3 regions of the Neobacillus sp. plas4 genome follow, and region 3 is predicted to be linked to each of the others. Evidence: riboswitches for the same ligand, from Rfam matches in the RefSeq annotation. Region 3 holds a riboswitch; each other region holds the start of a gene.

Region 1 (8,485 bases), 1.1 Mb from region 3:
CCCTTTCTACCTGTATCATTACACCGTAAAAACCCTGTTATTCCAAAAATGATACCACCTACTATGATATCAAACATCACATACTAATCCTTCCAATGATTGTATAGGATGACTGGATGATAAGCCAGTCTAGATTGCTTAGTTGGGGATCAAAATAGGCTGTTCCTGGAATGTCTAAATTAAATGCTTCCAATGACCGTTTAATAATTTGCTCCATTGTTCGATTGTTACTTTCCTCCATTTCGTTGTGTTATTCATCCTCTATATCGAAAAACTTTTTATATTAAAAGTTTTCTTTTAAGGATTCAATACTTGGATACAACATATGAAGAAGGTATCAAAGGAACCTTCAGATGGAATAGGATATACCCATCTAATTAGGATTACATTGCCTTATGAAAAAGTGTTATTGATGATGAAAAAGTAGAGACGCTTCAATATTTTTAGTCTCAGGTCCTTCTCGTAAAACTGATTTCGCATTATATTCTTTCTGATAAATTTCCGTTGCATGCATTACCACCCATGTTTCTAATGTCCCATATATAAACATTTTCGTTGCCTGATCTTTAATCTCTACTTCTTTCCCTTTTTCTATAATATTAGCTGCAGATACATTTCCAGGACTTCCTATATAAAAAAAACTACTCTTCTGTCCCAATTTCAAGGTACACGAAAAGTAGTTTAAATTTTAACCATGGGGACGGTTCTGGTGGCACATTTTGGAAATTTTCAAAAAAAGGTCACTGACACTCTTAAATTTCTTTTCAACTCTTTCGCATAAGGTACCTTAAGAATATCAAATTGTACGCGTTGGCCTTCATCAAATGATTTAAAGCCATCACCAGTAATCTTTACTATTGTTATTTAAATAAAATAAAAAATAGTTTCCATGTCTGGAAACATTTTTGTAGTTGACCATATGGTGTTACCAATTCGTTTTTTCTCTTTTACGTAAAGAAATAAACAATTACTATTCACTGTCTCAGATTGTTTTTTCTTCTAGAAATAATGACTTAAATAATATATTGTATACCTAAAACAATGAAAGCCCTACCTCTCTTTCATCCTTACGGCTCCTTGTCCGTGCCAGTGTGAATCAGGATTGCTAAAATCAAGTGACTATTTTATCGAGTTATTTGATGAAACTTCAAACGTTTGGTAAAAGAAATTTAAATAATAATAATAATGGATTAGATTGTAGAAATAACAAAAGAGGTTAATGATCTAAAGTGAGTTGGAGAAGTTGAATGTCTTTGAAATGATTTACTTTTAATAATAATTCAGGATATTTTCGAGAGATGTAATACATTATCTAAATTAACCTTAACAGAAACTTTTTATTTGATTTTCAGTAATCCCTTTAATTAATCCCAGTTCACTAATCAAAAATTCACGCGCGTTATCTAGCATTTTTTTTTCGCTTGAATTAAGTGCTTTTTCTTTCTTCATACGAATTAAATCACGTACAACTTCAGTACATTCTTGTATTTTACCCGTTTTTATTTTGTCCGTGTTCACTTTATACCTTTGTTTCCACGGCAGTAATCTATCTGATTCTCCATGATGAAAAATGTTTATGATGTGTTTTAATGCAATTATATCAGTAACAGGGCGTATATTTGAACTCAATATTTTACCCGTAGGAATCATGACTTGCATATTACCGATTAACATTTTTATGACATAATACTGTTGTTTTTCCCCTGAAATTTCCTTTTCTTCTATGGCTTTAATTATACCTACTCCGTGCATTGGATAAACAATGTTATCGCCAATTTGAAACAAATAATCCACCTCCATATATGGTAACATTCTTTACCTTAACATATATATTATTTTTTATCAAATTTTCAATTTTATCATAAATTTATTTTAAGTGTCAACTACTTTTTCTTTAGAAATCAGAAAAAACAATAGGAATCGTGTCGGATTACCAATAAAGGGAAGGTTGATTTTCCCGCTTTACTGTTTTCATGTTCCCTACTCCTTTACAAGTGGGGGTTCTTTGTTTCACAGAAAAAGAAAAGCAGACTCCCATAAAAGAGCCTGCCATCCCTGCTTTGTAAAATTATGCAGCTTTACGTACGTTTGAAGCTTGAGGTCCACGTTGGCCTTGCTCCACATCAAAAGTCACTGCTTGACCTTCTTCTAAAGTTTTGTAACCTTCGCCTTGAATCGCTGAGAAATGAACGAATACATCGTCTCCACCTTCACGTTCGATGAATCCGAAGCCTTTTTCGCCATTAAACCATTTAACATTACCTTTTTCCATTTGTATTGCCTCCTAGTGTGTAAACACACACAATGTAATACTATCCCTGCTCCCAGTGATCAACAAGATGAAAAGTAACAAATCCTTTACACCGAACAAAAATAATTCTTTTTAAACATAACATTTTTTGTAAGAAATGTAAAGATACAGAAAAAATTCATTGAGCTCACTATTTCTTTTTGAAAATCATTGCCGTATATTTTGTATCAGGATTCACTCCATATTCTGTGTGCATGCTTACAATCTAATAGTTACTAAAGAATCTCCTTAGAATCATAAGAAGTTTCTTCCATTTTCAATAACGTGTTATCTTCTTTTATAATAAAAATGCTGCCATTATGCATCAACCTGACCACCGTTCATATAGGATCTATTATAATTTTAAAAACGAATTAAACTTGCTTCGCAGTACAATTCAAAAAGCAGAGACCGCCATTTATTTAATAAATCCACTAAGGTATTGGTAAAGCTCTTCTAGTTCTTTTTCTTTTGCCACAATACAATTCGGATATTGTTTTATTTCTGCTACGCTTGTTAGTTTAAAATCGTTTGGAGTTGGCAGTCCTGAAGCACAAATCACCATATAATCGGCAAAGTAAATCAAGCCTGTTACAGCTGATATTTTAATGGTCATTTGGCCCATAGCTCTTCCCGCAAACAGCCCTTTCATGGCACTTTTCCCACCGGATCTTTCAATAACAATTTGATTTTCATCTACCATTACAACTGTTCCTGATTTTAAATCAAATGTTTTCATGTCTTATCGCCTCCACCTTAACTAGATACAATGCTTTATCCTCTACTTCGTTAATCAACTACTCAATCAATACTTCTACCGTTTGTTTGAAAAGAGAAAGGTCGGTTTTAGGTGTTAGAGGAATTATACGAATACTTCTCCCCCTTTCACTTCAATGTCCTGTATCTCATGATAATATCAATAGTTGTATTTTTACCACATCTGATTTTTCTATGTTTAAAAAATACAAGGATTATTCCATTATTTCAGATTCGGATTCTGACAAAATATATTCTGTATGATTATCAGTTCACAAACCTTCTAGCTTCATGTGTTCGTTAATTTCAGGAAGAGCTTCTTCCGAAAGCTGGTGACAAAGTGCTTCAATTATAATATCTTGATGATCCAGTTCTTTTGCAGAACGGTAGGCTTCTCTTAGAACTTGGACCGCAAAGTCTGATTTAATGTTTTCAACGATTTAAGCAGCATAAATAATGGTATTATCCTTCCTAAGATAGCTTCCTTTACCACCTCATCCGATTGGAAATTGGTTAACGTTACGGACAGTTCCTCTAACAAACTGTCATCCTCTTTAAGAAACCTTCCTCTTCCAATTGACTTAAGGAGAGGTCTTTGCTATTTTAAGTTTAAGTGAAAAATACATATAAGTAGTAGGTGCCCTTTGGGGAGAATAGGGAATGGAGTGAGAATCTTCAGCGGTCCCACCACTGTAATGGGGAGTTTCATTAGAAATGCCACTGGAGTTATCTCTGGGAAGGCCTGATGAAGTGACGATCCTAAGCCAGGAGACCTGCCTATCTGCTTTGACTCTTATAGATAATGGAAAAGTCTGTAGTTTATTTGTTAATCAAATAAACTACAGACTTTTTTTGTTGAATAGGGTCTTAAAAAGAAAGGAGAAGAAAAAATGAAATTATTACAACAAACGATTGAAAAAATTGAGGGATTGGATCAAGAAATGGTAGTAAAAGCAAGGGCCAGAGTGGACAGTCTTATTAAGCCTCCTAAAAGCTTGGGAAAGTTAGAATCCCTTGCTATACAATTAGCGGGGATTACAGGAAAGCTCTATCCTGAGATTGATCAGAAAGCGGTTATTGTGATGGCGGGCGATCATGGAGTTTATGAAGAAGGGGTAACAAGTAATCCACAGGAGGTAACTTTTGCACAAACGTTGAATTTTGCAAAAGGATTAACGGGAGTATGTGTGATAGGGAAAGTTACTGGAGCTAAGATTGTTGCAGTAGATGTTGGAATAAAGGGAGAGATCCCAAGTGACGCAGGTGTCATTATTAAAAAAATAAAGAATGGTACAGACAATATGGCAAAGGGTCCTGCTATGACGAGGGAGGAAGCGATAAAATCCATAGAGGTTGGGATAGAAATTGCTCATGAAGAAATAAAAAAAGGAGTCAATTTACTTGGTACAGGTGAGATGGGGATTTGCAACACAACTCCTAGTACAGCGATCTTGTCCGTTTTAAAAAATTGTGATCCTATAGAGATTACTGGAAGAGGGGCTGGGTTAGGTACAGGAGGAATCGAACATAAAGCAGCTGTAATTAGGAAAGCGATTGAGATCAACAAGCCAGATTGTAAGGATGGAATCGATGTTTTAGCCAAAATTGGTGGACTAGAAATAGGTGGAATGGCAGGTGTTATGCTTGCGGCTGCAGCTAATAGAATTCCAGTTGTAATCGATGGCTATATTTCAACCATATCTGCTTTAATTGCTGCAAGGATTGAACCGAAAGCGAAGGAATATTTCATCACCTCCCATGCCTCTCTAGAACCAGGTGGAAAAATAGCGAGTGATCTGCTAGGAATCGAACCAATGTTACACATGGATATGTGCTTAGGAGAAGGTTCCGGTGCTGCTTTGGCTTTCCCTATTATAGAAGCAGCCTGCTCTATGATGAAAAATATGCCAACCTTTGTGGACGTAGGAATGGAAATATAATAGTGTAGGATTTAGAAGTAACTGGGACAGTGGGATCTGTCCTCCATCCCTTCAAGTTATTGTTAAATTTATTTATAAGTTGGTCCTTTTACCCGCTCCTCCCAGAGAAAAAAGTTCCAGTACCAACCAAAAATTTGGAAGGAGACTGGCACTTTTATCGGCAAAAAAGAGGGATGTTATGCGATCCCTCCCTTGCCTATCTATTCAGATTAAATCTAAAAAGGAACAAATCGTTAAAATCCCTTTATCAAAGTTTTCTAAGTTAAAATGTTCATTCGGTGCATGGAGATTTTCATCTGGCAAGCCGAATCCCATTAAGATAACTGGAGAATTTAGGGTATGGTTGAAATCCGATACAATCGGAATCGAACCCCCTTCTCTTTTATAAACAGGTGTTTTCCCATAAACCTTTTCATAGGCCTCAGCAGCTTTTTGAATCATCGGATCATCGATTGGGGTTAAGAATGGATTTCCTGTATCTTGAAGTGTCACTTTTACTGTGCAGCCTTTTGGTGCGTGTTCTTCCAAATGCTTTTTGATTAAGCCCTGGATCTTTTCTGGATTTTGATTATTGACTAGACGGCAGGTGATTTTGGCATGTGCCTCGTTCGGAATGACGGTTTTTGTACCTTCCCCCTGAAATCCACCCCATATGCCGTTTAATTCTAATGTTGGCCGCGAACTAACTTTCTCTGGATATGGGTAATTATTTTCCCCACCAGTTAATTCTGCTAAACCTAATTGTTTTTTTAGCTTTTCTTCATCAAAGCCCAGTGCTTTAATTTGTTCCTTCTCAAATTCTGTCAATTCTATAACATCATCATAGAACTGATCCACATTTACCTTTCCATTTTCATCATGAAGAGTTGAAAGCAGCTTCACTAATAAATGGTTAGCGTTCTGAACTCCTCCGCCGAACATGCCTGAATGCAAATCCGTATTTGCCGTTTTAAGAGAAACCTCGAGAGCAGCCAGACCTCTTAAAGAATATGTAATTGCAGGAACGCCTCTATCCCACATATCAGAATCGGATATGACCACGACATCACAGGCTAATTTTTCTTTATTGTCGGATAAATACTGTGGAAGATTTGGACTTCCGATTTCTTCTTCTCCTTCGATACAAAATTTAAGGTTGACCGGTAATTTACCTTCTACTTTTAGGAGAGTCTCAACTGCTTTAATATGTAAGAACGTCTGCCCTTTGTCGTCTGTTGCTCCTCTCGCGAAGATTTTTTCATCTCGGATGTTTGGTTCAAACGGAGGGGTTTCCCATAAGTGAATTGGGTCAACGGGCTGTACGTCATAATGACCGTAAACTAATACAGTGGGCGCATTTTCCTGATGGAGCCAGTCACCATAAATAATTGGATGACCTTTTGTTTGTACGATTTCAACGTGTTCCATTCCAATGTTTTCTAACTTATTGGCAATCCAGGAAGCTGCTTTTTGGATGTCCTCTTTATGCTCAGATAAGGAACTTATGCTTGGAATACGAAGTAATTCTTTTAATTCCTCAACATTTTGATGATGATGCTTGGATACAAATTCGGATAATTGACTCATGATCTCACCTATTCTTTTTTATTTTCCATTCTATTGTACACAAAAACTAGGAAGAAAATAGAAAATCTGCTCTAAAAAAGGGAGAGAGTTTATTTGAGCATATTAAAAGTGCCTGGCACTACAAAATAGAATGTAATCTTTGCCACAGTCGTACATAGCCTCTAAAATCGGTAAAAGTTTTCTTCCATGCTCAGTTAATGAATATTCACCTATAGGAAATTTTACAAAGCCCATTCATTATAGGATGGTCTTTGTTTTTGTTATTCCTGTTCGGTGTTTAAGTGACTCAAGCCCGATAATAAAAAGCACCCTATAAATTGAGGTGCTTGATAAACAATCATTTTGTTTTCTTGAAAAACTCATACTCTTTAATTAATCTTAAATGGTTGCCTGTCTCTAGCATTTCAATTATTTCCTTATTTCCTCTTTTAAAGGCTTCTTCCCTTTCCATTGCATTTGGTATTGCTCCATACTTAATTAAATAAGCAACTATATATTTATTATCCTTTTGTATAGCTAATTCTAATGCAGACTCACCGAATTGAGATTTTGAATGAGGAGCTGCTCTATAGCTTTCAAAACTTCTCTTAACGCCTTCTGTATCATTATTGAGTATATTATTTATTAGTACCTTGTTTTCTGGTCTATCTACAACTTGGTTATTTTCTGGGCGCTTGTGCTTTTCTTTCTTTTTCAATAAAAATACAACCAATATTAAAAGAAACACAAATAATGCAATTAGAATGAAATCTGGTATCATGATGTAATCTCCTATTTATTATTTAATAAACATATTATATTGTTTATTAAATAATAAAGGAATATTACCGAAGTTATCCTTAATTGCACCTTCCTGACATCCTTAATATATTCCTTCTACAAAGATAGAAAACTGGCATTTCTACTATCTTTACATACGTTGAATACCGTAGAAAATCACCCGCGTCACCAAAGAGAATGAAATGGGCTTCACACCGTCAATACTGCTTTTATGGCTGGGCGAGGAAGGTCGCTGAATTATGGTGCTTTAGGACCAATCAACGCCACCCCAAGAGGATTGCAACTTTCGCAACAGAACAATTTGGCCGAGATGATACGTATCGTGCATCATGATATTGCTGAGTAAACGCTCAATAGAGTACCTGTTAGCTGCATAAGGAGCTTTTAACTTTTCATCGTCAAGTTCCGCAATGAGCGTTTTTAATTTATTCATAACTTCATTGAGGCGCTGCACTGTCTGAGCCCATCCAATTTCGTCTTCTGGATCACCCGGATTTCCAAAGGTTTCTTCATTGTCTTCTGCCTTATGCGGATTCTCTGTTCCCTTAATTCGATGTATTACATCTTCATTCCAAAATATCAAGTGGTTGACAATCTGCCAAATCGAATTGCTGATTCCCGAACTTGTCCATGCTGCCTCAGCTGCGATGACTCCATGAAGCGCCTGATCCATGGAGGCAAACCATTCATTCTCATGGCAATGCATGTCGAGTTGTTCTAAAAACATTTTGGTTACTGCTTGCATACAACCAATCTCCTCTCTGTTTAGTGTAATCTTTCAAAGTTAAAAGACAAGAAAAAAAACAAAACCATGATCACTATGACTTATTCGGCTCATCCAGCTTTTATGCCTTCATCTTGACAAATAAAGTACCCTATAGGGCAGACCTTTTTAAGTGTCTACTCTATAGGGTACATTTTATTTTAATGGTCGACCTGTTGGCTAAAGGACATACCTGGTCTTTGATTTTATAAGACAATATCCGCTGATTTATCAGATTTTAAGAACCGCTTATCTTCTTTACGCTGATGAGGACTTCCGATTTCTTCTTCTCCTTCGATGCAAAATTTTACATTAACCGGTAATTTACCTTCTACTTTCAGTAGTGATTCGACTGCTTTAATATGTAAGAACGTCTGCCCTTTGTCGTCG
Region 2 (8,485 bases), 1.5 Mb from region 3:
AATAACACAATTTCCGACTCTTGATTCGATCGGGGCTTTAATAAAATCGGATTCATCCAAACATCTGCCTCAATCTTTGAGGCTTCTGCCTGAATCCCTTGTGCTCTACCAATTTCTTTTCCATCTCTCGTCACATAAGAGTTATTGGACATATTTTGTGATTTAAAGGGTACAACCTTTACACCCTCATTGGCGAACATCCTGCAAAGTGCCGTCACAATGAGGCTCTTGCCAACATCAGAAGCGGTTCCTTGGATCATCACTCCTTTCACGACCTCATCCCCTTCATTAAGATTGGTACACCCATTTCCACCAAATAGGCTTGATCGGCAGCACTCACCAACTGCTGATGAATCTGTCCAAGCAATTTACCATACGTAAAAACCAATTGATTTTTAGCTAAGTGTTCATGAAATACTTCATTACTAACAACAAGTAAAACTTTTCCAGTATTCCGTATTTCATTTATCCCAGTCACGATATTTTCCTTCACTTCATTTAAAAAGGACGCATCCCATTGTTGATTAGCAGCAAACAATTCATTGTTTAATAGAGTTGTAACACAATCTAGTAAAATAATATCCTGACTGCCAAACATATTCGCTATTTCCCCAATATGTGCAGGCTTCTCGATTGTTCTCCAATTTGACTCACCTATAGATCGATCCTGCTGATGCTTACCAATTCGTTCCCGCATTTCTTGGTCGGATGCAATACCGGTTGCAAGGTAATTTAAATTTCCGCCCTCTTTTAATGCCAGGTCAACCGCCATTTTTTCAGCAAAGCTGCTTTTCCCGCTTCTTACCCCTCCAGTAATGAAGATGAATGAAGGTGTCGCCATTCTTTTAACACCTCCATTAGCTTACTATTTTCTTCCTTGCTCTTTATCGCAAAGCGAAGCCAATTTCCATCCAACCCGGGAAAATTAAACGTATGGCGGGGAATGATTTCTTTTTGAATAAGAAATTCAAAAAGGTCCATCTGCCCCTCGAGATAAGGATCTCGTAGTAAATAAAAATTGACTTTGGAAGGCGTAAACTCAAAATGATATTGCTTATAAAACGACAGTAACCGCTCTCGTTCTTCCCTAATATAGCTTTGAGTCTTTTTAATAAATTCATTATTTACAATACATAGTTCACCAGCCAGTAAGGCAATGCTATTGATACTCCAATGCGGCTGTAGTGCACTAAGTTCAGTAACGATGTTCGAAGCTGCAGCCAAATAGCCCAGCCTTAGACCTGGAATTGCAAACATCTTTGTCAATGAGCGGATAATGATTAATTTAGAAAACCTATTTATGTAAGGGATAAAGGAGTCATAGTCTATTAAAAAATCATAGAAAGCCTCATCCAAAATTAAATAGCAATTTTGCTTTTCACATTCCTCCAGAATAGAAAGAATCGTTGATTTTGGATAGTGAATGCCCGTTGGATTATTCGGATTACACAAAAATAGGGCCTCCGCATTCAATAGGCTTGTTTGTAAATCATCTAGATTTAACTCGAAATTCGGCCCCTTTAATTGATGGTATTGAATTTCACACTGATTAGCACGACAAGCTGTTTCATATTCAGAAAATGCTGGTTCGATTACAACGATCTTTTTTCCTGAAAGATACCGTGCTACTAGTGAAATCAGCTCAGCGCCGCCATTTCCAATTAAAATTAAATCGACAGATATTTGTTCCTTTTCAGCTATCCTATCCTTAAGCCTAACTGCTAACGGGTCAGGATAAACCATAATTTCATTATAAAAATCGTTCCACTTCTCCTTTAAATCAGACGGTGGACCAATTGGATTGATATTGGCACTGAAATCGATAAACTGCTTGGGGAGTGTTCGCCCCATCGCCTTAAAAAGGTACTGTGGATTGGAGCCATGTGAAGGCAAATTCAAGTGTCATCCCACCTATCCATAAAAATAGAATAAATAATAAAACTGTCTTACCCATTACTCGATTAGCCAGAATAATATGATCGGCTTGAATGGAGTTTATTGCTTCCCCCATCCTGGCACGGTTCGAAACGATTCCTTTGTAATAATTGATACCGCCAAGTTGAATCCCCAATATTGCTGCAACAGCTGCTTCACCCCAGCCGCTGTTAGGGCTAGGATGTTTTTTTGCGTCACGAATAAGAATGGTCCACGCTCTTCGATACCTTATTTCCAAAGGCTTTGTACCAAGCAGCATAAGAATCCCTGTTATACGGCTTGGAATCCAATTCATCACGTCGTCCCATTTAGCAGAAGCCCAGCCAAATTCTTTAAATCTTTCATTTAAATAGCCTGCCATTGAATCACAGGTATTCGTTGCCCTATAAACCATTGCGAGCGGTGCCCCGCCTATAAGAGCCCAAAATAACGGTGCCGTCACCCCATCACTTGTATTTTCAGCAACCGTCTCAATAGCTCCACGAGCAATTTCACCTTCATCAAGACCTTCGGTGTCCCGGCCGACGATATAGGATAATTTTATTCTTGCTGAGGGCAAGTCTCCTCTGCCTAATGGTTCATACACCTCAAGAGCTGCTTGTTTCAAACTTTTCTGAGCAATGGTGGTCGCAATGATGATACCTTCCACCGCTATACCCACAACTGGATGAATCTTATAACTGATTACAACTACTATTAATACTGTAGAAAATGCAATCAATAAAACAAAAAGGAGCATTGCAACCCCTTTTAACTTTTTATTCTTTCCTGTGTTTAATCGTTTTTCAAAAAACGCAATCATCGACCCTATCCATCTTACAGGATGCGGCCAATTGGGTGGGTCTCCTACAAATATGTCAATAAAATAGGCTAAAGTTATGGCTATTAAATGATAGACGATCATACTTGTTTCCTTTTTTGAGATTTTAGAATGGCCTCTGACGTGCATTCGTATACGGCTTTTCCAATCATTTTTCCTAATGGTGTAATGGTACCAGCATACTCCAACCTTTCTCCAGCCTGTGTTGCGGCAATTAAAATACTATCCGTTGAAGTACCACTAGCAATGGTGCCTGTCACCCGGTCCATTACTTCTAAATCGTGAAGCGCCTTTGTTTTTGCTTCTGTAGCGGTCATAATACTTTGAATAAATGCCTCTTCTGTTAATTCACCGTTAATGAATATCCATGTATTAATGGTGCCAGGCACACTCCTGTAGGAATGTTGATCACTTTTTGAGGCATCCACAGCGTTTCCTACTCCTGCCGTGATGACTACGAATAATGAAAATCCGTCCTGTTCAAAAAATTTGTAGATTACATCATCAAGGATCACTGCCGTCATCATTCCTACGGTTTCAGATGGTTCAAACCCATTTGATTTTAGAAAGTCGGCCATTTCTTGGCGATGATCGCTGCAATTGTAGTCCTTATCAACATGTCGATTAACAAATGTATGATGCCAGCCAGTTCCTGAACCAATCACTCCCGATGACATGGTCCGTAACGGAACAGTGGCCTTTAGCTGGATAAGCTCATGGGATTTTTCCAGCATTTCTTCATTTATTTGAACACTTTCCATTTCCGTTTTGTACGCAGGCAATAACATTAATTGTGGTGCAGCTACTTTAGGATGTGGTTGCTTCTGAATTTCTGTATGATATACCTCGCGTATTCTTTCTTCCCTTAGAACCTCGTTCGGGATATGATTGATATGGATGTTTCCGTTTTCGAGCAATAGGATTCTGTCACAATATAAGCCTGCGAGATTTAAATCATGAAAGATAGATAGGACTGTCAAACCACTTTCTGTGGTCCAATATTTGAGTAAATCTAGCAATTCCTTTTGATAAGACAAATCCAAATGATTTGTAGGTTCATCCAGCAATAAAATTTTAGGTTCTTGTGCAAGCGCCTGAGCCAGAAAAACCCGTTGTTTTTCTCCCCCAGATAATTGCTGAATATTTTTATTTTGAAAAGCTGATATCCCTGTCTGCTTCATCACTTTTTGAACGACTTCCTCGTCTGAATCTTCCCATGTTTGAAACCAGCCCTTTTGGTGTGCGTATCGACCAAGAGAAACCGTTTCTTTTACTGTATATGAGAATGATTGCGACGAATGCTGAGATAAAACCGCAACAATTTGTGCCAGCTGTTTGGTACTATAATCCTGTATCTTTTTTTCCATAATATAAATGTTACCTTTGGTAATTGGCAGGATACCGCTGATCATTTTTAAAAGAGTGGTCTTTCCGCTTCCATTCGGCCCCACTATCCCAAATAACTCTCCTGCTTGGACTTCAAAGGAAATTTCCTTCACTACTGCTTCATTCGAATATCCACCAGAAACCTGTTGAACGTTTAGCATGCTTTATTCACTTCTTTCCTTCCTTCTTCTTTGCAAAAGGATTAATGCAAAAACTGGAGTACCAACTAATGCAGTAATGACCCCAATTGGTAACTCGACAGGAGAGATAATCGTTCTCGAAATGAGATCTGCCAAGATTAAAAATCCACTGCCTGTTATAATCGATAAAGGGAGTAAATGCCTATGATCCGGTCCCCATAATAATCTCGATAAATGCGGAATTACCAGGCCAACAAAACCAATTGTGCCTGAAACCGCAACAGCAGCTCCTGTTAAAATGGATCCCGCAGTCAAGATCATCAGTTTTCTTTTTTGAACATTTACACCTAAATGCTGTGCACGTTCTTCCCCAAAGGACATCGCATTTAATTCCTTAACATTAAAAATAAGTATCGCCGATCCTAAAATAAAAAATGGCAAAATAATCTTTATGTATTCCCAGCCTCTCATGGAGACACTTCCCAAAAGCCAGCCAATAATTTGTCTTAACTCATCACCTGTTAATGCAATCATGAGCGAAATGATTGCACCAAGAAAAGAACTAAATATAATGCCTGTTAAAATAATGGTTTCAACCCTCATGGAACGTTCAATTTTTCGGGCAAAAGCAAGTACAAAAAAAATGGTAAGAAATGAAAATAGAATACTTAATAATGGCAGTGTAAATGAACCCGCAAATGGAATGGAAAGTTGAAAAAACAAAGTCAACACAGCTCCGACCGAGGCTCCAGAAGATACTCCTAACGTATAGGGATCTGCTAATGGATTCCTTAGTAGACCTTGAAAAGCTGCTCCTGCAATTGCTAGAGATGCCCCTACGATTCCAGCTAGTATAACCCGTGGTAAACGAATATTCCAGACGATACTTGAGAACATAGGATCGATTTGATCAAGTGAAATAATTCCAACTAATTTTGCGGCAATAATTTGAAGAATAGTAAAGATAGGAACCGAAACGGTTCCTATTGATATTCCTAATAATAATGAAAGAACGAGGAAGCTTCCTGCTGCCAGATAAGCTATGAACTTATTATTTAAAAACTTCTGGATAGACAGCTTTTGCAAGTTCCTCTACTCCTTCTACAATCCTTGGACCTGAACGTGTTACGCGATCAGAATCGACATCAATAACTTGCTTGTTTTTAATCGCATTCACATTTTCCCATCCTGCTCTCTCTAAGACAGTTTCCACAGCTTTATCATCATAAAATCCGTAAGTAGTAATGATTACATCTGGGTTCCGTGTAATCATCGCTTCTTCATCTATTTTAATCCAGCCTTCTTGATCGTTTGCAATATTCTCGGCATTGATTAGACCGATCATGTCATCCATAAAAGTGTTTTTCCCTGTAGTAAAAAGATCCGGTGCAGGTGAAACCTCAACTAGTACCTTTTTCTTTTCTGTTATTTTTGCAGCTTTGTCTTTTATTTCAGCCAATTTAGCTTGCATATCTTTTATTAGGCTGTCCGCTTCTTTTGTTGCACCAGTAGCTTTCCCTATCATGGCAATGGAATCATAAACTCCATCAAAAGTTTGTGCATCATTCACAACTAAGACAGTTATTCCAGAATCTCTTAACTGTTGAAGTCCTTCTGTTATGTTATGGGCAGTTGACGCGTGGGCTAACACTAAATTGGGCTGTAATGAAATAATCTTTTCAATATTTACAGTCAGGTCGCCAATTTTCTCTTTGGCCGTAACTTCTTCAGGATAATTATCAAAATTGGAGACTCCAACAATTTCTTCTCCAAGTCCTATGGCAAAAGCAATCTCTGTATTACTTGGGATTAATGATACAATTTTATCCGGCTTTTGATTAATGGTTACTTCATCATCTAATGCGTCTTTTATAGTAACCGGAAAAGCAGTTTCCGCAGTTTTACTAGTATTCCCAATGTTCTGTTCTTTCACCTGTTCTTTTTGTTCCCCACAGGCTGCTAATACTCCTATTGTTAACATTAGCAGAAAAAGAAGTGTAGATAATTTTTTCATTGTGTTTCCTCCTATGTAGTAATCTCATCATATGAAATATGCAGCCAAAAATTTATAAAAAAACATCTCTACGGCAGCGTAGAGATGTTGGTTTGAATAGATCCATACAAAATGTAAAATGATTCTAGTCGTCCACACCCCTATCCTCGTAGGTGTCTTTGGCGCACAAGAATTAGGCAGGTTTCCTGGCTCATGGTCATTGCTTCCTGCGTCTTCCCATCATCTGACAGTGACAATTTGCAGGTTGCTCCCATTTACAGTGGCGGGACCGCGTTGGCTTTTAACCAAACTTCCCTTTTAAGCTAAAAATTCTTGATAGAATTTCAGCACCTATTCAATAATATTTTATTATGATAAACCAATTATATAGGAAAGCGGAATAAATGGAATCTTTTTATTACAAAATTCTTCATAAAATTTATTATTCAAAGCTTCTGCATAAGTTTGCCATTTCAATGGCTCCAGTTGCAGAATCCCAGCCTTTATTCCCCGCTTTCGTTCCAGCACGCTCAATAGCCTGCTCGATGGAATCCGTTGTTAAAACACCAAAAACAACAGGAATACCGCTGCTTAGGGTAATTTTAGAAACACCCTTGGCCACTTCACTGCAAACAAAATCAAAATGTGGTGTGGAACCACGAATTACCGTCCCTAATGTAATAACCGCGTCATATTTTTTGCTATTAGCCATTTTTTGAGCAATTAATGGAATTTCAAATGCACCTGGCACCCAAGCGATGTCCACGTCTGTTTCGCTTACCCCATGTCTTTTTAGAGCATCCTGTGCACCGCTAAGTAATTTACTCGTAATAAACTCATTAAAACGCCCAACTACGATTCCTATCTTTAAACCAGAACCTACTAAATTACCTTCATAAATATTTTTCATTTTTTTTACCTCCGATTATTCTTGTAGTTTATTTTAGATTAACATTTTCCTTTTGTATTTCCATTTGCAAAGGAACAGTTTCTACCACTTCAAGATCGTATCCCATTATTCCTTTTATTTTCTTTGGATTATTGGTTAATAATTTCATTTTTCTAACCCCTAAATCCCTTAATATCTGAGCGCCAATACCAAATTCACGTAAAACATCTTCATTTCCATTGCCTAGGGCAGCATCCTGACTCTCTTCTTGGAGCTTGTATGTCCGCAATTTATTTACTAAGCCGCTATCCTGACGCATATAAAGAAGGACTCCATTGCCTTCTTGTTCAATTTGGCTTAAGGCAGCATGTAACTCTGATTGGCAATTACAGCGGAATGAACCAAAAACATCCCCAGTTAAACATTCTGAATGAACGCGTATTAGAATAGGGGCATCAGGATTTAATTCTCCCTTTACTAAAGCAAGATGTTCTTTTCCATCGATCACATTTGAATAACCAACAGCCTTAAAATCACCAAATTCTGTTGGTAAATTTATTTCAATTTCGCGGTTGACCAGCTGTTCTTTATTATTGCGATATTCAATCAAGTCTTTAATGGTAATCATTTTAACTTTTAGATCATCGGCAATTTTTCTTAATTGAGGAACACGAGCCATGGTTCCATCTTCATTCATAATTTCACAGATGACTCCCGCAGGCTGAGATCCGCATAATTTGGCCAAATCCACTGCAGCCTCAGTGTGTCCTGTTCTTCTCAAGACTCCACCTTTTTTCGCAATTAACGGGAAAATATGACCAGGTCTCATAAAGTCTGAGGGCTTTGCCTCTGCGTCAAGCATGCGTAAAATGGTAGTAGAACGCTCAAAGGCTGATATTCCCGTAGTCGATGATTTATGGTCAATACTAACGGTAAAGGCAGTACCATGTGCATCTGTATTGTTTGAAACCATAGGAAATAATTCTAATTTCCGTGCTAACTCCTCATCAACAGGTACACAGATTAAGCCTCGGCCGTGTGTTGCCATTAAATTAATTACTGCTGGAGTAGTTTTTTCAGCCAAGGAGATAAAATCACCTTCGTTTTCTCTGTCCTCGTCATCACAAACGATGATGACCTTGCCGTTTTTTAAATCCTCTAACGCATCTTCTATAAGATCAAACAAGTCTTTCTCCCCTTTCAATTTAAAAATATGAGCTGTTGACTATGTATTTAAAAAAATCCATGTTCTTCCAGGAATTGCGCACTAATACCTGAGGGACTCTTTTTGTTCACGTTACCAGAACCTGCCGATAAGAAAT
Region 3 (6,380 bases):
AGACAATAAAATCGTCCGATTTCGGTGATTAATTTTATCCAAAATTTCCATTATTCTATTTGAATAGTAAGGATCGAGTCCAGCTGTTGGTTCATCTAACACGATTAATTCTGGATCAATAGCAAGAATTCCAGCGATTGCTACCCTTTTTTTCTGTCCGATACTTAAAAAGTGAGGAGGTTTATCTTTAAGCGATTCCGTTTCTGTTAATGTGATGACTTCCTTTACACGCCTCTCTATTTCTTCGGTGGGTAAATTTAAATTTTTTGGACCGTACTTAATATCATCATAAACACTAGATGAAAAAAGTTGGGTTTCAGAATTTTGGAATACAATACCGACTTGCTGCCTTAATTGCTGAATCTCTTTCCGTTTATAGGTCAACTTCTTTCCACTGTATAAAATGCTTCCACTTGTTGGCTTTAAAATACCGTTCATAAGCAGAAATAGTGTCGATTTCCCAGCGCCATTATTCCCTAATAAGGCTATATTTTTCCCTTTTTCAATTGAAAGATTTATTTTATTCAATGCCATCGTTCCATCTGCATATTGATAAGAAACTTGTTCAAACGTTATTATTTGTTCACTCACTCTGCATACGTCCTTTTCATTGATCTTTCATGATTTTGACATAACATATATCATGAAAAGTGTTACAAACGATATAAAAATAATGACAAAATGCCCACGATTATAGCCCATTGATAAATCCACATCATACAAATGTTCATCTCCACCACGACTATCAATTGCGATTTGAAGCTGTTTTGCTGAGAGCATCGATTTAACGAAAAGGCTGACAATAAGCTGTGCAACGCTGTAAATCCAGCTACTATAATTTTGATAGCCAAGCCTGCTAGATTGTGCAATATAAATTTCATTCATCTTTTCCAATAAAACAAAGATAAATCGATAGGTAATCCCCATTAATTCTACAAATACGGTTGGTAGTTTTACTTTTTTTAATACCCAGATAAATTGATTAAGAGGTGTTGATAAAACAAGAAAATATAAACAGCTCACACTTGCTAAAATCGTTGTGGCTAGTTCGTATGATTGTTGGATACTATAAGAACTTATATAGATTTGCCATAAACCTATTTCTACCAGCCAAAGCACCTCTAAATCTTCTTGATAAATAGGTGCAATGGAAAATAAAATGGCAACTAAGCTTGTCATTAAGAAAACAAAAGGGACGAATAGAAGTTTCAAATATGCTATAAACGGGATTTTCGCCTTGAATAACACCCCAATACTCATTACAGTAAAGGTAAAACAAGCCACGGAAATATTTTTTGAAATAATTGTAAAAAAGAGAAAGATCAGTGCAAAACTAACCTTCTCAACGGGATGAACATCTTTTAATCCGCTGGTATAAGCATAATCAACAATTTTTATCATAGCATTCAATTCATTCCACTATTGTTTGGGTGAAGAATACTTTTTTCTAGCTGTTCCATATCCAATGACATATCCGATGATGATGGCACCGAGAGCCGCTTGTAATGAGAATAGTAAACTTTCAATCTCTCCACTTGGTGGTTCCCATATAGCAGTAATCCATGGCTCATAGTCAGGTGCCACTTCGATAATCGCTTTCTCAGCTTGCCTGTCAGCTCCACCAAATTCAGCACCATTTAGAAAAATTAATGGAATAATTGCTAATAAAATTACAATTAAAAATAGTACTCCATTTTTCATGTTAGCTTGCCTCCTTAATTGATAGTAATTGCTTTAATTCTGCGATATTATATTTTTGAAGTAAATTCATCACAATAACCGTAAGTAAGCCTTCACTAATCGCTAAAGGAACTTGTGTAAAACCAAAGATACTAGCAAACTTTACAAATGAAGCCACAAAGCCACCCACCTCAGCAGGGAAAGCTAACGCTAATTGAACCGATGTCACTAAATATGTCCCTAAATCCCCTAACATTGCAGCTAAAAAGACTGCAACAGCTATAGATAAGTTCATTTTTCTTCCAAACTTAAATATTCCATAGGCGAGTAGAGGTCCGACGACTGCCATGGAAAAGGCATTCGCTCCTAACGTTGTAATTCCACCATGTGCTAACAATAGTGATTGAAATAAAAGAACTATTGTTCCTAAAACACTCATCGCCGTTGGGCCAAATAAAATAGTCCCTAATCCTACACCCGTTGGATGAGAACTACTACCTGTCACTGAAGGAATTTTCAACGCGGATAAAACGAATGCAAATGCACCAGATAGACCTAGCATTGATTTCAATTCAGGATTTTCTTTTAATTTTTTCGAAATCGATCGTATTCCAACGGCAACAAATGGAATGGTGATTCCCCACCAAAAAACAGCCCAGCCAATTGGTAGAAATCCTTCCATAATATGCATTGCATAGGCTGGACGATAAGAGTTCGCCCAAAAATAGCTTGTTAAACCTAACAGGACAACAAATGAAACCCATAATGATCTTTTTTTCACTTTAAACTTACCTCCGTCGTATAAAATAGTGACCAAACTAAAAAGAGCATTTAAACCTGGTGGGTTTAAATGCTCACAAAAAACAATGGTATGTTCTGCTTTTAAAAAAAAGCATACTTCCGTCTCCGTAAACACATCCCTATATCCCGTAGGTCACGTCGTGCTTTCTAAACAGGCAGGTCTCCTGACTTACCATCGATGCTCTTTGCGTCTTCCCGCTTTAAAATAAAGCAGTGACATTGTGCAATTAGCTCCGGATTACAGTGGCGGGTACCGTGTCGGACTTTCACCGAACTTCCCTATTAAGCTATACATTCTTAGATGCATAACGCCTGTTTAAAATATGTATTTGATTTTCTTTATATTACATTTCCAGACGGGTGCTGTCTACCATATTTGCTTGTAACCCCTAAGGAAATTTCCTTATTCTTTGTTTTGCAAATGAAAAAACGAGCTCACATATAGTTTGTTTTACAATGAAATTGATACCTTTTCTTCATACTTGCTAAATGCTTCCTTTACAGCATGATACACGATTTGGCCAATTCCTTCCCCAACAATCGTTCCTGAACCAGCGTGAGATAATTTTTCCCCTTGCTGTGTAAGAGCAAGAATCAGGGTATCGGTTGAAGAATGAGAGTCTACTAGATTGTATTCCTGTAATGCTTTTACTTTTGCTTCCGTGGCGGTCATATATCCATCCACTAAAGCACCATCCGTTAAATGTGCATCTATGAAAACCATGATGTTCGTCCCTCTTCCTGCCGTCACGATTGCCATCATATGAAAATTTTCTATTTCTTTAGTTACAATTACAGTATCCTCGAGTTCTGAAGCGGTCATGATTCCGGCCGCTTGTTCATGAGGAATGGAGTATTGTTCCATCAATTGCTCTAAATCGGGGTGTAGACCAAAATCATTCTCCGCCACATAAAAATGACAAAAATGTTTTAACCATTGTATACCAGCACCAATTGCCGTATTGGATAGTGTGCGTAAGGGCTGATTAAATTGAACATGAATATATTCTTCTGTTTGTTTTATTGTATAAAATTCTTCAAAGTTACATGACTGACTTGATGCGGCGTAGTTTGGTGTCATGAGAAGCTGCGGTTTCGGAACAGTTGGGTGTGATTGGGATTTCACTTTTACCTCGTAAACCGTATTTAATTGATCTTCTTTCCTTAATAGGTCTACATCTCCTACTTCCAAAAAACTTCCATTATGTAGTAAGGCAATACGATCTGCATAGAGTGAAGCAACATTCAAATCATGCAGGATAGCAAAAATGGTTAACCCCGTTGTTTGCTGCCGTTCTTTTAATAGATTTAACATGTGAAAGGTATGTTTTATATCTAGATGATTGGTAGGCTCATCTAAAAGTAAGATCTCAGGCTCCTGGGCTAAAGCTTTGGCCAATAGGACCCTCTGTTTTTCACCACCGCTAATCCGCCGAAATTGAGTATTGCGAAAGTCGCTAATTTGGGTTACTTCCATTACCTCCTCAATGACTTTCCGGTCTTCTTTCGAAAGCTGCTTAAAAATTCCCTTTTGATGTGGATAGCGGCCAAGACTAATGATTTCCTCAACCGTATAATCGAAGGATACTTGAACTTCCTGTGTTAAAACCGCCATTTTTCTGGCTTTCTCTAGTTTTGAGAGAGAAGAAATTTCTTTACCACAGATTGATACTTTCCCGCTAATCGTCGGTAACTGCCCTGTAATGAGTTTAAAAAGGGTTGTTTTCCCACTCCCATTCGGACCAAGAAGAGCAAAAAATTCTCCTTTTTCAATTTCTAAATTTATACCATTAATAACGGGGGAATTGAAGTATCCTCCTACCAAGTTTTGAACGTTGATCATCTTCTAATCCCCCTCCCAAGTCTTTCTCGAATCAATAAAAAGGCAAATACAGGTGCACCAATGAGGGCAGTGATAACGCCAATTGGCAGCTCTTTAGGAGCAATGATGGTTCTAGCCATTAAATCAGCTAATATGAGAAAAGCTCCGCCTATTATCAAGGAAAGCGGAAGGACATGTCGATGATTTGGGCCCGTAACTAGTCGTACTAGGTGTGGAATAACAAGTCCAACAAATCCAATTGACCCTGAAACAGCTACTGCTGCACCTGTTAATAACGACGCACCAATTAGAACGAATGTCTTTCCCTTTTTAACATCCACCCCAATATGATCTGCTGCTTCCTCACCTAGTGCCAGGGCATTTAATTCACGGTAGTGATAGAATAATATAAAAGAACCTATTAGCATAAATGGGAGAATAAGTTGAACATGACTCCACCCTCTCATTCCCACACTGCCATATAACCAGTAGATAATTTGTGTCATGGAGTCTCTATCACTTAATGAAATAATGAGAGAGACAATTGCACCAATAAAGGCACTTACAATGATTCCCGCCAATATGATCGTTTCAATCGCAAGACTTTTACTGCTTAAGTGAACGAGTCCAAATACAACGAGTAAAGAGATTAATCCAAATAAAATGGCGACAAACGGAAGCGTAAAACTGCCTAAACCAACAATCGTAAATTGAAAAAATAAAACCAATACGGCACCTAAAGAGGCACCAGATGATACTCCTATGGTATAGGGGTCTGCTAAAGGATTGCGTAATAGCCCTTGAAAAGCAGCACCCGCTAATGCCAGAGACGCACCTATACAAAAACCAAGAAGAACTCGTGGCAGTCGGATATTCCAAATGATCATTTCTTCATTTTTTGGTACCATCTCAAGCCAACCTATGTTAAACGTTTTTTCCAGAATTATATGTAAAATGACAGGGACTGGAACTGCGACACTACTATAAAATAAGCCAAGAAGGCTTGTACCAAGTAAAAGCCCTCCGCTAATCAAATACATCCAACCTATTTTATTTCTTAAATATTTCCGGATAGATAAATTCCGCAAGTGTCTCGACTCCTTCAATTAAACGAGGCCCGGGTCTTGTAACCGTATCACTATCTACGTCAAATACGTTTTTATTTTTTATAGCCGGCACTTCTGTCCATCCTTCACGACTTAGCACCCCTGCTGTTGGATTATCTACATAGTAGCCATAAGTGGTAATAATCACATCAGGGTTTAATTTTACTATTTCTTCTTCCGTCATCTTTACCCAGCCATCTTGATTTTCTGCGGCATTAGTGGCTTGAATGGTCTCAAGCATTTCATGCATAAAGGTATTTTGTCCTGTTGTAAAAATATCTGGAGCCGGTGAAACTTCAACCCAAACTTTCTTTTTATCTTTGATCGCTGCTGCTTTGTCTTTGATTGCTTGAAGACGCTCTTTCATATCTGTAACGATTTCATCTGCTTCCGTCTTACTTCCGGTTGCCGTACCAATCATTTCAATTTTGCTATATACGTCCTCAAAAGATACCGCACTTCCAACAACCACCACGTCAATACCAGCTTCCTCAAACTGTTTTAAGGTTTCTGGATGCGTTTTATAATGATAATCCGTAACAAGTGCAATGTCTGGAAGGAGTGTCAGAACCAGCTCTGAATTGATATCCTGTGCTCCAACCTTTTCTATTTTTTCTACCTCTGGGGGATAGTTATCATAATCGGATACTCCGATTATTTTATCGCCTAACCCAAGTGCAAACGCTATTTCAGTATTACTTGTCTGAATTGAAACGATTGTTTTAGGTTCCTCTTCTATCGTTACTTCTCGATTCGCATCATCCGTGAGGGTGATAGGGAATTGTTCTCCACTTTCCTTCTCCACTTCTTCCGTTTTAGCAGCCGCATCTTCTTTCGTCTTTTGTCCTTCCGTGCCACAGCCTGCTATGATACCCATGCTTAACAGCAGAACTACAAGGAAAAGACCCCATTTTTTTCCGATCAGTTTCATCATTTTTTTCCCCCTTCTATTTTTGAACACAAAAAAACGC

The links. Region 3 has a riboswitch for cobalamin ahead of AC2TFD_RS18875 (energy-coupling factor ABC transporter permease). Riboswitches for the same ligand answer to the same signal wherever they lie in the genome.
Region 1: it holds a riboswitch for cobalamin, as region 3 does, so the genes downstream of both, cobT (nicotinate-nucleotide--dimethylbenzimidazole phosphoribosyltransferase) here and AC2TFD_RS18875 (energy-coupling factor ABC transporter permease) in region 3, are expected to answer to the same signal.
Region 2: it holds a riboswitch for cobalamin, as region 3 does, so the genes downstream of both, AC2TFD_RS11520 (ABC transporter substrate-binding protein) here and AC2TFD_RS18875 (energy-coupling factor ABC transporter permease) in region 3, are expected to answer to the same signal.

The regions. Positions count from the first base shown of each region.
Region 1 covers NZ_CM170152.1:2,660,644-2,669,128, reverse strand. Annotated here, with positions in the region: gene AC2TFD_RS13255 (hypothetical protein) at 77-241, opposite strand; gene AC2TFD_RS13250 (hypothetical protein) at 407-658, opposite strand; gene AC2TFD_RS13245 (CarD family transcriptional regulator) at 1,324-1,800, opposite strand; gene AC2TFD_RS13240 (cold-shock protein) at 2,069-2,272, opposite strand; gene AC2TFD_RS13235 (hypothetical protein) at 2,709-3,029, opposite strand; cobalamin riboswitch at 3,665-3,841, shown strand; gene cobT (nicotinate-nucleotide--dimethylbenzimidazole phosphoribosyltransferase) at 3,937-4,986, shown strand; gene AC2TFD_RS13225 (dipeptidase) at 5,191-6,552, opposite strand; partial or broken gene AC2TFD_RS13220 (winged helix-turn-helix transcriptional regulator) at 6,655-6,768, opposite strand; gene AC2TFD_RS13215 (hypothetical protein) at 6,890-7,312, opposite strand; gene AC2TFD_RS13210 (DinB family protein) at 7,580-8,077, opposite strand; partial or broken gene AC2TFD_RS13205 (M20/M25/M40 family metallo-hydrolase) at 8,326-8,485, opposite strand, start outside.
Region 2 covers NZ_CM170152.1:2,315,264-2,323,748, reverse strand. Annotated here, with positions in the region: gene AC2TFD_RS11550 (cobyric acid synthase) at 1-272, opposite strand, end outside; gene AC2TFD_RS11545 (bifunctional adenosylcobinamide kinase/adenosylcobinamide-phosphate guanylyltransferase) at 269-841, opposite strand; gene cobD (threonine-phosphate decarboxylase CobD) at 802-1,899, opposite strand; gene cbiB (adenosylcobinamide-phosphate synthase CbiB) at 1,856-2,839, opposite strand; gene AC2TFD_RS11530 (heme ABC transporter ATP-binding protein) at 2,836-4,302, opposite strand; gene AC2TFD_RS11525 (FecCD family ABC transporter permease) at 4,306-5,367, opposite strand; gene AC2TFD_RS11520 (ABC transporter substrate-binding protein) at 5,333-6,295, opposite strand; cobalamin riboswitch at 6,454-6,644, opposite strand; gene ribH (6,7-dimethyl-8-ribityllumazine synthase) at 6,717-7,184, opposite strand; gene ribB (3,4-dihydroxy-2-butanone-4-phosphate synthase) at 7,213-8,349, opposite strand; gene ribE (riboflavin synthase) at 8,397-8,485, opposite strand, start outside.
Region 3 covers NZ_CM170152.1:3,785,599-3,791,978, forward strand. Annotated here, with positions in the region: gene AC2TFD_RS18860 (energy-coupling factor ABC transporter ATP-binding protein) at 1-591, opposite strand, end outside; gene cbiQ (cobalt ECF transporter T component CbiQ) at 619-1,401, opposite strand; gene AC2TFD_RS18870 (energy-coupling factor ABC transporter substrate-binding protein) at 1,420-1,701, opposite strand; gene AC2TFD_RS18875 (energy-coupling factor ABC transporter permease) at 1,703-2,371, opposite strand; cobalamin riboswitch at 2,619-2,812, opposite strand; gene AC2TFD_RS18880 (ATP-binding cassette domain-containing protein) at 2,933-4,324, opposite strand; gene AC2TFD_RS18885 (FecCD family ABC transporter permease) at 4,321-5,343, opposite strand; gene AC2TFD_RS18890 (ABC transporter substrate-binding protein) at 5,354-6,340, opposite strand.